DNA from 3 places in the Alteromonas sp. genome. Region 1 is predicted to be linked to each of the others. Evidence: predicted binding sites of a transcription regulator. Region 1 holds the regulator's gene; each other region holds the start of a gene.
The links. The regulator FNR, encoded in region 1, switches genes on or off when oxygen is low (the NO sensors DNR and NnrR bind a similar motif). The targets are predictions, from matches to a motif close to TTGATCTAGATCAA.

Region 1 (4,257 bases):
GCGTTGTCAGATGGCGTAGATGTTACTTGATTCATGGCACTTCAGAATTGGCTGGAAAATAAAAGTACCATTATACAAAAGCAGACGGAATGCTGCTACACAAGCAGCATTCCGTTATCGCCCATTTACTTAACCGGAGACGTAAACCCGTCAGGTTTAACCGCCAGCACATCGCAATTCAGGTTATCAATAACATGCTCTGCAGTATTGCCCAAAAAGGCGGCTGATAAGCCTGTACGTCCCACAGTACCGATGACGACGAGTTCTGCATCCAGCTGTTCAGTCACTTTCGGGATAGCTATATCGGGTGATCCCTCAACAACATGGCAATTTGCTACGCCGATCCCAAATTTAGCGCTGTGGTTTTCCATTTCCTGAACATGATGGTTTCGCACAGCGTTATGATACGTCTCAGGATTGAAATCGGGGATCTCAATGGCAATATTCAGTGGTGCAGAAGGATAGGCATTAACCAGATGTACCTGACCACTCAGTAACTCTGCGTAATCCTTTGCAATACCGGTCAACTTGTCATTCAGTTGTGCATGCTCTTTGTCTTCTGTACCCACATTGACTGCCGCAACAATATTACCGTGTTCAGGCCAGGCATGGGCTTTGACAAGTAAAACCGGAGCCGGACATTTTCTCAGTAAGTGCCAGTCTGTCGGTGTAAAAAGCACTGATGCAAAATCATCGTGTTTGCGGGTAGCTTTAACGACCAGGTCAATCTGACGGTTAATGGTGTAGCGGGTAATGGCTTCGTAACGTTTATCACTCCACTCAACAGCAACCTGTACATCATAATCATCGTAGCGGGTCAGGTTTTTTTCTGCCCAGGCAATGCGGTCTTTGGTTACCGCATCACGCATGGCTTCACGCTCACTGCGGGTGAGCATTGTTGTCATGTCATAAGAAAAGTCGTATACAACAAGCAGTGCGTGTACTTCTGCACCGGTTTTACGGGCAATTTCGATGGCTCTTGAAAGGGCAGGTTGTTCAGGGTTGTCAGCCTGAACGACGGCGAGAATACGTTTGCAGGTGATCATGGCGTCTCTCCTTATTGATGCAGACAATAAATACTGCCTTCATCTTTAGTATAAGACTTACAGCAGGAGAGACGTTGTTTCAGATCAATATTTCAACGGGATCTTAATCCACGCAAAGGGTAGGAATGTCCATAGAGTGCAGCTTTTTATCCATAGCCGCAAAATCCAGAACAGTAATGAGCTTCCCGTCTACTTTTATAATGCCTTCTTTCTGGAAGCGGGTCAGTAAGCGGCTGATCGTTTCTACCGTTAAACCGAGATAATTACCTATTTCGTTGCGGGTCATACTCAAATTGAACTGACGGTGAGAAAAACCCCGTTCCTCAAAGCGACCGGACAGATGTGCGATAAAATAAATCAGGCGTTCTTCTGCCGTCCGTTTATTCAGCAGCATCATCATTTCGTGATCCTGCTTAATTTCAGCACTCATAAAGCGCATGATCTGATGGCGCAATTTCGGGAATTGCTCAGACATTTTTTCAAGAGTGGAATAGGGCAGTTCACACACCATAGCCGTTTCCAGCGCCTGAGTGTAACTCTGGTGAGTGTCGTCACGTAAACCGTCAAAACCGATAATATCGCCCGGGAAGTGGAAACTGATAATTTGCTCTTCACCTTCTTTATCGGTGACAAAAGACTTAAATGAACCTGCCCGTACAGCGTACAGAGAGGTAAATTTATCACCGGCTTCTACCAGGGTATCGTGTTTATGCAAAGGCTTTTTGCGTTCAATGATGTCATCCAGTGACTCAATCTCAGTTTTGTTGAGAGCCACGGGCAGACACAGATGGCTGAAACTGCAATTCTGGCAGTGTATAGAAAAATCCGAACGTTTTTGCATGCTCACTTTCCGCTGTTTGCGATAATTCTAATGTATAGTACTTAAAGCCCGCCACAACAGCAATAATGCGTAAAACAGCAAACTCAAAGCAATGATCTGACGAACTACGGGTTGTCTGAAACCTGAGGAAAGCCAGTCTGCACCAGCCCGGACAGCCAGCAACGCCGGTAGCGTTCCTAAACCAAAACCGGCCATGATTACTGCACCGGATATTGCCGTCCCTGAAGCCAGTGCCCACGTCAGGGTGGAATAAACCAGTCCACAGGGCAACCATCCCCAAATCATACCATAGGGAAAGGCGCTAATAGGAGACCTGAAAGGTAAAAACCGTTTCGACAGCGGCTGAATTCTCTGCCAGAGTTTACTGCCGAGGGCTTCAACAGCGGTCAGGCCACGCCACCAGTTACCCAGATAACAGGCCATGGCAATCAGCATGATGCCACTGAAGACGGCGAGTACGGGGCCGGTCACCGGTACAGCATCTTTTGCTATCTGCCCGATGCCGCCGGTAACAGCGCCGGCAAGTATGTAGCTGAATATACGACCAAAGTTGTAGCTAAGCGCATAGGGTAAAGGGGATGAGCCTGCCGGCGTGGCGGCAGACAGTGCCAGCGATACGCCGCCGCACATTCCCACACAATGAACGCCTCCGCCCAGCCCGACCAGCAAGGCAGATAAAAACGACAGATCACTCATTGAGTTTTTTTCGTTCTTCGGCCAGCTTTTTTTCTTCAGGAGATAAATCATCATCGAAAAGAATACTGTAGCCCTGGCGATCCAGGTCTTCAAACTGGTTCGATTTTACTGCCCAAAAAAATACGCCGATGGCAATGGCCACAATGATCACAGCAAGGGGAATAAGGACGTAAATTATACTCATAGCGTTACTTTAACAGTCTCGTCGAATTAGTGACTACCAGAATACTACTCAGGCTCATACCAATTACCGCCATCCACGGCGTCAGGATGCCGGACACTGCAAACGGCAGGATAACCAGATTGTAGCCTATGGCCCATCCCATATTCTGCCTGACAGTCACTTTTACTCTTCTGGCCATATGAGTGAGGTGTCCGAGTACAGCCAGCTTATCATTTAATAAAATCACATCCGCGGCACTTTTTGCGATATCCGTGGCATTACCCACTGCAATGCCAACATCAGCCGCTGCCATCACCGGTGCATCGTTAATACCATCACCCAGCATCATGACATGACGGCCCTGCCGCTGAAGGGCTGTCACAGCGTTTAATTTATCTTCAGGGCTGTTCCCGCCTGTGGCTTTGTCTACGGGTAAATTCGCTGCAATGTCGTCAACATTTTGCTGAATATCGCCACTCAGAATTATCCGCTCCAGTTGCGCCAGTTTGCTCAGGCTGTCTGCGGCATCCGCTTTAATTTTATCTGCTACACGAAAGGCGGCAACGGGCACACCGTTTTCGGTAAGAAACACGTTAGCGGGAAAGGGCGATATGCCGGCATTTATACCGGTGAAAGACGCTGAACCGGCTTTATAACTGCGGCCATTGCATTGTGCGCCGATCCCCATACCTGCCACAACGTCAACATGGCTCAGAATTAATGCATGATTGTTATCAGAAACAAAGGCTGCGGCAACCGGATGTTCTGAACGGGACTCTATTGCCCCCATTAAAGCCCGGATTTCACTTTCCCGTGCCGGATCAGCAAACCAGCTGTTTATCTGAGCAAACTTTCCTTCGGTCAGCGTTCCGGTTTTATCCAGCACCAGGGTATCTACGTGGTTGATTTGCTCCAGTGCATCGGCTCTTTTCAATAAAATGCCATGCCGGTTAAGGTTTGCCATTGCGCAGGTGAGGGCAGATGGCGTAGCCAGCCCCAGCGCACAGGGACAGGTTGCTACCAGTACCGCGATGCTAATCCAAAATGCATTGTCATTACCCTGCCAGTGCCAGTAAGCCCATGAGGATGCAGCCGTAATCAGTACTACGGCGACAAAATAACTGGAAAAGCGGTCAGCCATTAGAGCGACCCGGGGCTTTGCAGCCATAGCGGTGGATTGCAAACGAATGATCTGATTTACCAGCGCAAATTTTAACGCCCTGGTGACAGTTACCGTTATTACGCCGGTACGGTTTACCGTACCCCCGAATACCGTATCGCCGGTTTGTTTGCGCACCGGATTAAACTCGCCTGTAAGCATCGATTCATCGGTTTCACTGGCACCTTCAGTCACAATGCCGTCTACGGGAATGGTCTCTCCGGCTTTGACCACAACAGCATCACCGGTTTTGAGCGATTTTGCCAGCACCTGGGTAACGGTGTTATCTGCAGCCACCTGATTAGCGGTTACCGGTATATATTGCAACATATTCGCTGAGATCTGCGCGGCG
Region 2 (4,257 bases), on a different contig from region 1:
ACTCGCCTGCACTGAGTTTCATGGTCAGATGCCATATTCTCTGTGCGGACGACTTTGCCTGCTCTTCCCGCGCGTCCCGTTCTTCGACACGAAGAAACAGTTCGGGAGGTGGCTGCTCGTCACCGGCTACAGGCAACACATAATACAAGGTGTCCTGACCCTGCAACCGGGCTTCTGCACTTTGGAGTTTTTGTTGCTGATGATTAGCGAGCAGTGACTTAACATGATCGAGCAAATGGGTTCTGCTGTCGATTTGCGCCATATCGCCGGCAGTTTTTGATGGCGGACTACCCCCGCCGGCGGAAGCACCACTTCTGACTATTACCGATTCAGCTTTATCCAGCGCTTTTGCCAGATCTGGTTGGTTGCGAACTGCACGGCCTGCAAAACTGATTTGTAATAGTGTGATAAGGGCATTCACGAAACCGGATTGTGATGGCGGACTAAGAATATTCGTTGGTGTTGTGACCAGTGCGGGCGTCTGCAACAGCTGTTTAATCGACTGCGCTGTATCCTGAGACGGAATGCCAGTCTCTGTTTGAACAGTAACGGCATGTTGAAAGTTGTCAGTTCCCGCGGCAGTTTTTATAACAGGAAGCGAAGCGGCTATCTGAGCGGATAAAGCACTCATTAAATACCTTGTGCCGGCGGCCGTTCCAGGAGGCGCTTTGGTAAGGATAGAAACCAGTTTAGTCAGTGCTTCTGATGTAGAGCCTGTTTCTGCGAGAAGTTGCCGTGAAAGCTGACGGATAGTTTCACTGACACGGCTAAGTTGTTCGGGCGGCAGGTTCAGCGAACCTGCAGAAAAGACATCTTTTATATTATTAGCTGTCGCGCCTGATACTTGCTGACCGGCAACCGGAGCCGCATGATCCGGTGGCGGTTGGATATGCAATACCGGCAACCCTTTTTGGCTGGCAATGTCTGCCAGTTTAAGAGGGACCGGCGGAAGAGCCTGCAGAGTATTGCTTGCAGATGTCGCTAAAGCAGGTGGCAAATTGACCATAGCAAGGGGGCGTGTTTGGGTACCCGTCGCTGATAGTTGCGTTCCGCGCATGCTGACATTCAGGGTTTGTAATGTTTCTCTTCCCGTACTGCCTGATAGTCCATCGGGTATATGCAATGAACGTTGCAAAGCCCCCTGCAATTTCCCCTCAATGCTGAGCCCTTCACTGACCAGCGCTTTTGCCAGAGCCAGTTTTACTACCGGCGCCGATGCCGGTACATTCACACTTTGAGCAGGCTGCGCAGAGCCTTTCCCTTGTGGTGTTAAGGTAATTTGCCATCCTGACTGCCTGCTGTCAGTTGAAGGCGTTATTTTTAACGAAAATTTGTCTCCTGACTCAGTGGCAGCGTGTTGGGTTGCCGGTAAATCCAGTTTAATCACTGGTGCGCCGGGTAACTGTAACCTGAGTGTCAGTTGTTTGGGGGACGCCTGCTCAACTATGGCGCCCAGAGATAAGGCTGCATTATTTTTAACAAGGCTGAGTTGCTGCGACTGTGCCAGCCCTTCTGCCAGAGCTGTAACCAGTCTTTGTGTGTCAGCCTGTGTCAGTACTGCACTGTGCTTCACAGGCAGAAGTTCAAATAACGTCACCTGACTGACTGATGTTCTGGCCAGGGAAACCTGCGGCTGAGATGTGCTGAGACCGGGATCTTTTACGACAAGTCCCTCCTGAGGGAGGGCGTTTCCGGTTAACTGAATAAGCGGACCGGGTAAACGGGTTATGGCTACTGCAGGTAGCTGCTGCAAGGTGTCTGAACGCAATGCACCTGCGTCGGCATTAACCGGTGCGGCAGTGGCATTCGCCGAAAACAGTTGAGCAATCTGCAAGTTCATGTCAGATTTATCGGCAACTAATTGAAAAATTCAAGCATTTTGTGCATTTCACTGTTGTCAATGGTCCTTCAGTTTGAACTAAGTCATAAAAAAGTTTAATACGCCAATGGGCGTGATGTGTTCCGTTTTGCCTATGCTAGAATGCCAGACCGGAATATACAAAGATATGTTAAAGAGGATAGCGGTTTGTCGGGACTGGTTGCCAGCAAACTAACGTGCATTAAACGGGACAGAGTACTGTTCGAAGATCTGTCTTTTCAGCTCCTGCCAGGGCAGCTGATTTATTTGCGTGGGCCTAACGGTGCCGGGAAAACCAGTTTGTTGCGTATCCTCAGTGGATTAAGTCAGCCTCAAAGCGGCTCCCTTCTCTGGCAGGGGAATCCATTGGGCGAAGACTGGTTCACCAGCCTCATCTATATAGGACACAAAGCCGGCATAAACGGCACCTTGTCGCCGTTGGAAAACCTTCAATTCTGGTGTGCGCAGCATAAAGTCAGCTTTAACGAAGACAATCTTTATGACGTGCTGGCTCTGGTGGGGCTGGTGGGTATGGAAGATGTACCCTGCCGCACACTGTCTGCAGGGCAACTTCGCCGTGCCGCTCTGGCAAGATTATGGTTGAAGCAGGCTGACGTGTGGATCCTCGATGAACCTTTTACCGCACTGGATACCCGTGGCGTTGCCCAACTGGAAGATAAAATGTGTGAACATGTAGGCAATGGCGGTGCTGTGTTGACTACCTCACATCAGACACTGAGCCATCGTGCGGGCGGGTATCAGACATTTGATTTGGAGTACCGGTTTTGAGCGGCATGTATGAGGGGGTTTTTAAACGGGACCTGGCACTGGCATTTCGTCAGAAGGCCGAGCTGGTACAGCCGCTTATGTTCTTACTCATGGTAGTGACATTGTTTCCGCTGGGAATAGGACCCGGCCCTGACACCCTGCAACGGATAGGACCGGGCGTTATCTGGATAGCTGCTATATTGTCCTCATTGCTCGGGATGGAGCGGTTATTCCGGGACGATTTCGCAGATGGTTCACTGGAACAGCTACAATTATCCGGACAGCCCTACTATGCCGTCGCCGCCCTAAAAGTACTTTGCCACTGGCTGGTGACTTTCATTCCGCTTTTGCTGTTGTCACCTTTGCTCGCGCTGTTTCTTAATCTCACTGTTGACATGTACATAGCGCTGGTACTCACCCTGATGTTAGGTACACCGCTTTTGTCACTGGTGGGCGCAATCGGAACGGGATTAACGGTAGGGCTTCAGCGTGGTGGTGTACTCCTGGCGCTGCTTTTGATCCCGGTTTTCATTCCATTATTGATATTTGCTACCTCGGCAGTGGATGCAGCTGCGCTACAATTACCCTACAGGGCGCAAATTGCTATTATTGGCGCGATGTTGTTGCTGGCAATGGCGTTAGCTCCGGCTGCTATTGCCTACTCTTTAAAAGTGAGTCAGAACTGATGTGGAAGTGGTTACATCCCTATGCCAAGCCTGAGCGGGCTTACCAGCTTTGTAATACGCTGCTCCCCTGGTTTTCAGTGGCTGCAGTAATCAGCTTGTTGTGCGGTACGGTATGGGGGCTTTTATTTGCGCCTCAGGATTATCAGCAAGGTGATTCCTTCAGAATTATCTACATCCATGTGCCATCTGCCATGTTGTCAATGAGTACCTATGTTGCTATGGCTGTAGCTGCACTGGTGGGAATGGTCTGGCAATGGCGGACCGCGTACATGGCCATGATTGCCATGGCCCCTGTTGGTGCAGCGATGACATTCATTGCTTTGCTTACCGGTGCAGCATGGGGGAAACCTATGTGGGGCGCATGGTGGGTGTGGGATGCACGGCTGACATCAGAACTTATTTTGCTGTTTTTGTATTTTGGCGTCATTGCCTTGTATACCGCGTTTGAAGATAAGCAGCAGGCGGGTAAAGCGGCGGGTGTTATGGCGCTGGTGGGTGTTGTGAACATCCCGGTGATCCACTATTCGGTAGAATGGTGGAATACATTACATCAGGGTTCCACCATCACCAAATTCGACAAGCCATCTATAGCGCCGGAGATGTTGTGGCCACTGCTGATTAATCTTGCAGGCTTCGCGCTGTTTATCGCCGCTGTTACGACCATGCGTATGAAAACTGAAATTCTGCGGCGGGAAATGCACCGTCCCTGGGTGCAGGATATCACCGGTTTGCGGGAGACGTCTGATGCAGTTTAACAGTTGGGCAGAATTTTGGGCTATGGGCGGTTACGGATTTTATGTCTGGCTGTCCTTTGGCATTGCCGCGCTGGTGATGACCGGCATTATTTATCAAAGCTGGTTGGCACATAAGCAACTCATCCGCCACATTGCTGCTGAGCAAAAGCGTAAGGGGCGTATCCGTAAGGCTGCGCAAGCCGCTCAGGCC
Region 3 (4,257 bases), on a different contig from region 1:
CTGCTTAAACGTATGAGTGTGTCGTTCGCTGTGGTTACACTGCCGCTGCCCCAGGAAGAACCGGGATCAACGCCAACCTGGCCAATACTGTCCAGTACGTTACCGCTACTGTCAGTCAGAACAATGGCGTCATCACCATTAAACATAGACTGTGAAGTCAGCACATCAGCCAATGCCTTCAAAGTGTCTCCGGCACTTGAACTGGCAATAACTTGTGTACTTTGCGCTGCGATTGAACCTGAAAGTTCGATGTTTGCGCCCGCTGCAGTTTTTCCGTTGAAATAGATGGACAGTGTATAACCAGTCAGTGATACCGCGCTGTCTGTCGGGTTATAGATTTCTATCGCTTTATTAGAGCTACTCCCTTCAACATACTGAGAAATAAGCAGTTCATCGCCAATGGCAGATGCTGATATCCCCAATACGAGAGGAAGCAGGATTGGTGCTTTCATTATTAGTGCTCCTGCTTGTAATTAGAAACTATCCCAAAGTGCAGTTGCAGAGTATAAAGAAATTACTACAAAGAAATGACAATTTTTTGGCCAGCAGCGGTACTTTTTTGACCACATGGTCTGTACTCCCTGACAGCAAAGGGATGCAGGTATATCAGACAAAATTGATGTACAAGGAAGGGGTTGTGCCCGGGGATTCAGGGCACTGAAGAAAGTGGTGAGATAACAGGTTAGTTTTGCACCAGCGCGCTGGCCATCTCTTCGTTAAACCATTCTTTAATCATGGCTTTTTCGTAACCCAGGTGCGTATTTTGAGTGAAGGTACGGGGGTTATCTAAAAATCCCATATCCTTTAAGTCGACATCTGCACTCTTAACGACTTTGCCCGCTTCGTTAGTGAGGGTGTAGCTGAATTTAATACGCGGAATGTCCACCCGTTTCACAATGCGAACATCGGTGCCGGTGGCGTTGCCAAAGACAAAGCTGCTTGGCCACACCTGGCCGGCAAGATCCAGATTTGTCACCGTGATCGCCAGCTTGTCTTTTTCAGGCAGTTTCTCTGCCAGTTTGGCGAAGTATTCGTCCAGCGCTTTAAATGTACGTTCGCGGAACTTCACCCGGCTTTCATTAGCAGGACGTACATCAGTGTACTTCTCCGGCTTTTCCCAGGTAATTTCTGTGGTGGCAGACCATGCCTGTACAGACAGCAGTAAACTGCCGGCGGTCAGAGAAACCAGTGCAGTTTTAATCAATGTGTTCATGCTTTGCATCTCCCCGATAATTTCGGCCGCGTTGCCCGCGGGCGGCGAAAACATTCTCCGGTTATCCGGTGCCTGCTTTGAGTGGATTTACCGCGCCTCTCATGCGAAATCCCGCACGGACACAATAAACAGACACTTTGTTAGAGCAGTGATTAAGCAGATTGTTCCGCTAAATCACCATTATTAAAGCATGAAAAGATGAATGGAAGCTGAACCGCGTTCAGTAGTCCATCGCCAGCAGGCCGGTGGTCTCTATTGAGTGGCAAAACTGCGCCAGTTGCGCACCGTGGATATAAGGATTGATGTTGTCTGTACCGCAGAATTTCTTATGGAATATTTGCACACTGTGGCGGCTCGCCATGATACCGTCCACGTATTCCTGCTGGAAGGGACGAAGCAGGTCCCGTTGTGCAGCACTGATAGTATGAAGCTCAGCCAGTTCATTTCTGTCCTGCCAGGTAGCCACATAGGCATACCACTGGCCGACCACGTCCTGTGCGTCTTTAAACATGTACTGGACGAAGGGTAACCGAAGCACAAAGACCAGTACTACAATCTCTGAAACTACCACAAAACTACGCCACATCTGCTTTACTTTTTCCTGTTGTTTTCTGACTACCCCGGCCCGTTCCCCGCCCGGTAATAAATCATTGGTGACAATTAGCCCTGTAGATAATTTAACCGCTTAACGTCAAGTGCAACAGATTTGTTTTCATACTTATTTATGAGGTTTTATAAGCCTGAGTAGTATGCACAGAAGGGGTTTATTTGATCTATATTAAGTGTGACAGACATACACTTGTTATACTGCCCGCAGTACACTACACACCTGTGCCAGTTAAGGTTGCCTAATGAGCGAACAAATTCAGGTTAAACAAGTATCCACGGTAAAAGTACACCAGCCCGCCGGCGGCGTAAGTCATAAACGCCAGTCGGCACGCAGTCAGATTTATGTGCGCGCGGTGAAGGGCCCCATCGAAACGTTCCGCCGCCTGTTCGGTTTTATCTTCCTGGGTTTATTCGCCGTGATCCCCTGGATCCGCTATGATGGCCATCAGGCCATTCTTCTCGATATCATGGAGCAGCGGTTTACCATTTTCGGCCTGACTTTATGGCCTCAGGACCTTACCCTGCTGGCTTACATATTTATCGTCGGTGCTTTCGCCCTGTTTTTTGTTACCACATTTGCAGGCCGTGTGTGGTGTGGTTTTATGTGCCCGCAAACTACCTGGGTCTACATGTATATCTGGTGCGAGGAGAAAATCGAAGGTCCCCGAAATAAGCGTATCAAGTTGGATGAAAGGGCCATGGACTTCGACAAGTTCTGGCGCAAAACACTCAAGCACAGCGCCTGGATTGCCATTGCCCTGCTGACCTCACTGACGTTTGTAGGATACTTCACGCCAATCGGACAGTTGTTTATTGATTTTTTCACCTTTAATGCCGGCTTCTGGTCAGTATTTTCCATTCTGTTTTTTACCTTTTGCACCTACGGTAATGCCGGATGGATGCGTGAAATCATGTGCACCCACATGTGTCCGTATGCCCGTTTCCAGTCTGCCATGTTTGATAAAGACACCTTCACCGTGTCATACAATTATAACCGTGGTGAAAAACGCGGGCCCCGCCCCCGTAAGCTCAGTCATGAAGATCTGGCGACAAAACAGTTGGGAGACTGCATCGACTGTAACTTGTGTGTGCAGGTGTGTCCCACCGGTATCGACATCCGTAACGGTTTGCAATACGAATGCATCAATTGCGGCGCCTGCGTGGATGCCTGCAATGGTGTTATGGAGAAAATGAATTATCCGAAGGGGCTTATCAGCTTTACCTCTGAGGAAAGGCTGACCGGCGGAACCACCCATATCGTCAGACCCAAACTGATAGGCTACCTGATTGTCCTGCTGCTGATGGTCGGGTTACTGATTGCCGACATTGCCACCCGCACGCCGCTGGAAGTGGATTCAATCCGCGACCGTAATTCTCTGTACAGGGAAAACGGCAAAGGCAACGTGGAAAACGTCTATACCATTAAGATTCTGAATAAATCTCAGGATACCCACACCTATACCATTCAGGTTGAAGGCCTGCCCGATTACAACATTTTGGGTGACACAACCGTGACTGTGGGTGGCGGAGAAGTCTTCAGTATGCCAATATCTCTGGAAACCTCTCCGAAGAACCTCAGCGAGGCGGTAACGGAAATATCATTCCGTGTCCGTACTCAGGACGCTGAGGGCAATGTTGTGGAAGTCAATGAACCAACAAAATTCCTCTACCGGTGAAACACCTCAGGGTGATTTCGCCTTTTCCGGGCTCAGCCCGGATACTGTTTTAGACGCGCTGGAAACCTGTGGCATTTATCCTGAGTCCGGTTTACTGGCGCTGAACAGTTACGAAAACCGCGTATATCAGTTTAAAGCCGAAGACGGTCAGCGCCTGGTAGTCAAATTTTATCGACCCGGTCGCTGGACAGATGAACAGATCCTCGAAGAACACGCCTTTGCTCTGGAGCTGGCCGGTGCCGATATTCCTCTGGTGGCCCCGCTTGCCATCGATGGCAAAACCATGCAACAGGCTTGCGGATTCCGCTTTGCGGTATTTCCATCGGTAGGCGGCAGACAGTTTGAAGTCGACAACCTTGACCAGATTGAATGGATGGGCCGCTTCATTGGCCGAATTCACCGTGTGGCTCAGGCTAAACCCTTTGTTCACCGGCCTGAGCTGAATACTCAGAGCTTTCTGGATGCACCAAGAGATGTACTCACCCGCAGCCGCTTGCTGCCGTCACATCTGGAAACCGCTTTTTTCGCTATTCTCGATCCGCTGATCAAAGAAACCCGCCAGCGCTACCATAATTCAACCCTTATCCGCTTACATGGCGATTGCCACCCCGGCAATATTTTGTGGCGCGACGGCCCCATGTTTGTCGACCTGGACGACTGCCGCAGCGGGCCGGCCATTCAGGATTTGTGGATGATGCTTTGCGGTGACAGGCAACAACAGATGTTGCAACTTGATGTGCTGGTTGAAGCCTATGAAGA

Region 2: the regulator FNR is predicted to act here: its motif matches at 1,914-1,927, upstream of ccmA (cytochrome c biogenesis heme-transporting ATPase CcmA).
Region 3: the regulator FNR is predicted to act here: its motif matches at 1,982-1,995, upstream of ccoG (cytochrome c oxidase accessory protein CcoG).

Annotation. Positions count from the first base shown of each region.
Region 1 covers NZ_CFHOXV010000076.1:1,452-5,708, reverse strand. The annotation lists gene uspE (universal stress protein UspE) at 126-1,046, opposite strand; gene fnr (fumarate/nitrate reduction transcriptional regulator Fnr) at 1,150-1,893, opposite strand; gene AC4PME_RS20330 (sulfite exporter TauE/SafE family protein) at 1,915-2,583, opposite strand; gene ccoS (cbb3-type cytochrome oxidase assembly protein CcoS) at 2,576-2,767, opposite strand; gene AC4PME_RS20320 (heavy metal translocating P-type ATPase) at 2,772-4,257, opposite strand, start outside.
Region 2 covers NZ_CFHOXV010000002.1:47,456-51,712, forward strand. The annotation lists gene AC4PME_RS01765 (hypothetical protein) at 1-1,840, opposite strand, end outside; gene ccmA (cytochrome c biogenesis heme-transporting ATPase CcmA) at 1,982-2,647, shown strand; gene ccmB (heme exporter protein CcmB) at 2,653-3,312, shown strand; gene AC4PME_RS01780 (heme ABC transporter permease) at 3,312-4,067, shown strand; gene ccmD (heme exporter protein CcmD) at 4,057-4,257, shown strand, end outside.
Region 3 covers NZ_CFHOXV010000016.1:18,024-22,280, forward strand. The annotation lists gene AC4PME_RS10845 (ExeM/NucH family extracellular endonuclease) at 1-452, opposite strand, end outside; gene AC4PME_RS10850 (DUF3016 domain-containing protein) at 683-1,213, opposite strand; gene AC4PME_RS10855 (hypothetical protein) at 1,434-1,799, opposite strand; gene ccoG (cytochrome c oxidase accessory protein CcoG) at 2,065-3,498, shown strand; gene AC4PME_RS10865 (serine/threonine protein kinase) at 3,470-4,257, shown strand, end outside.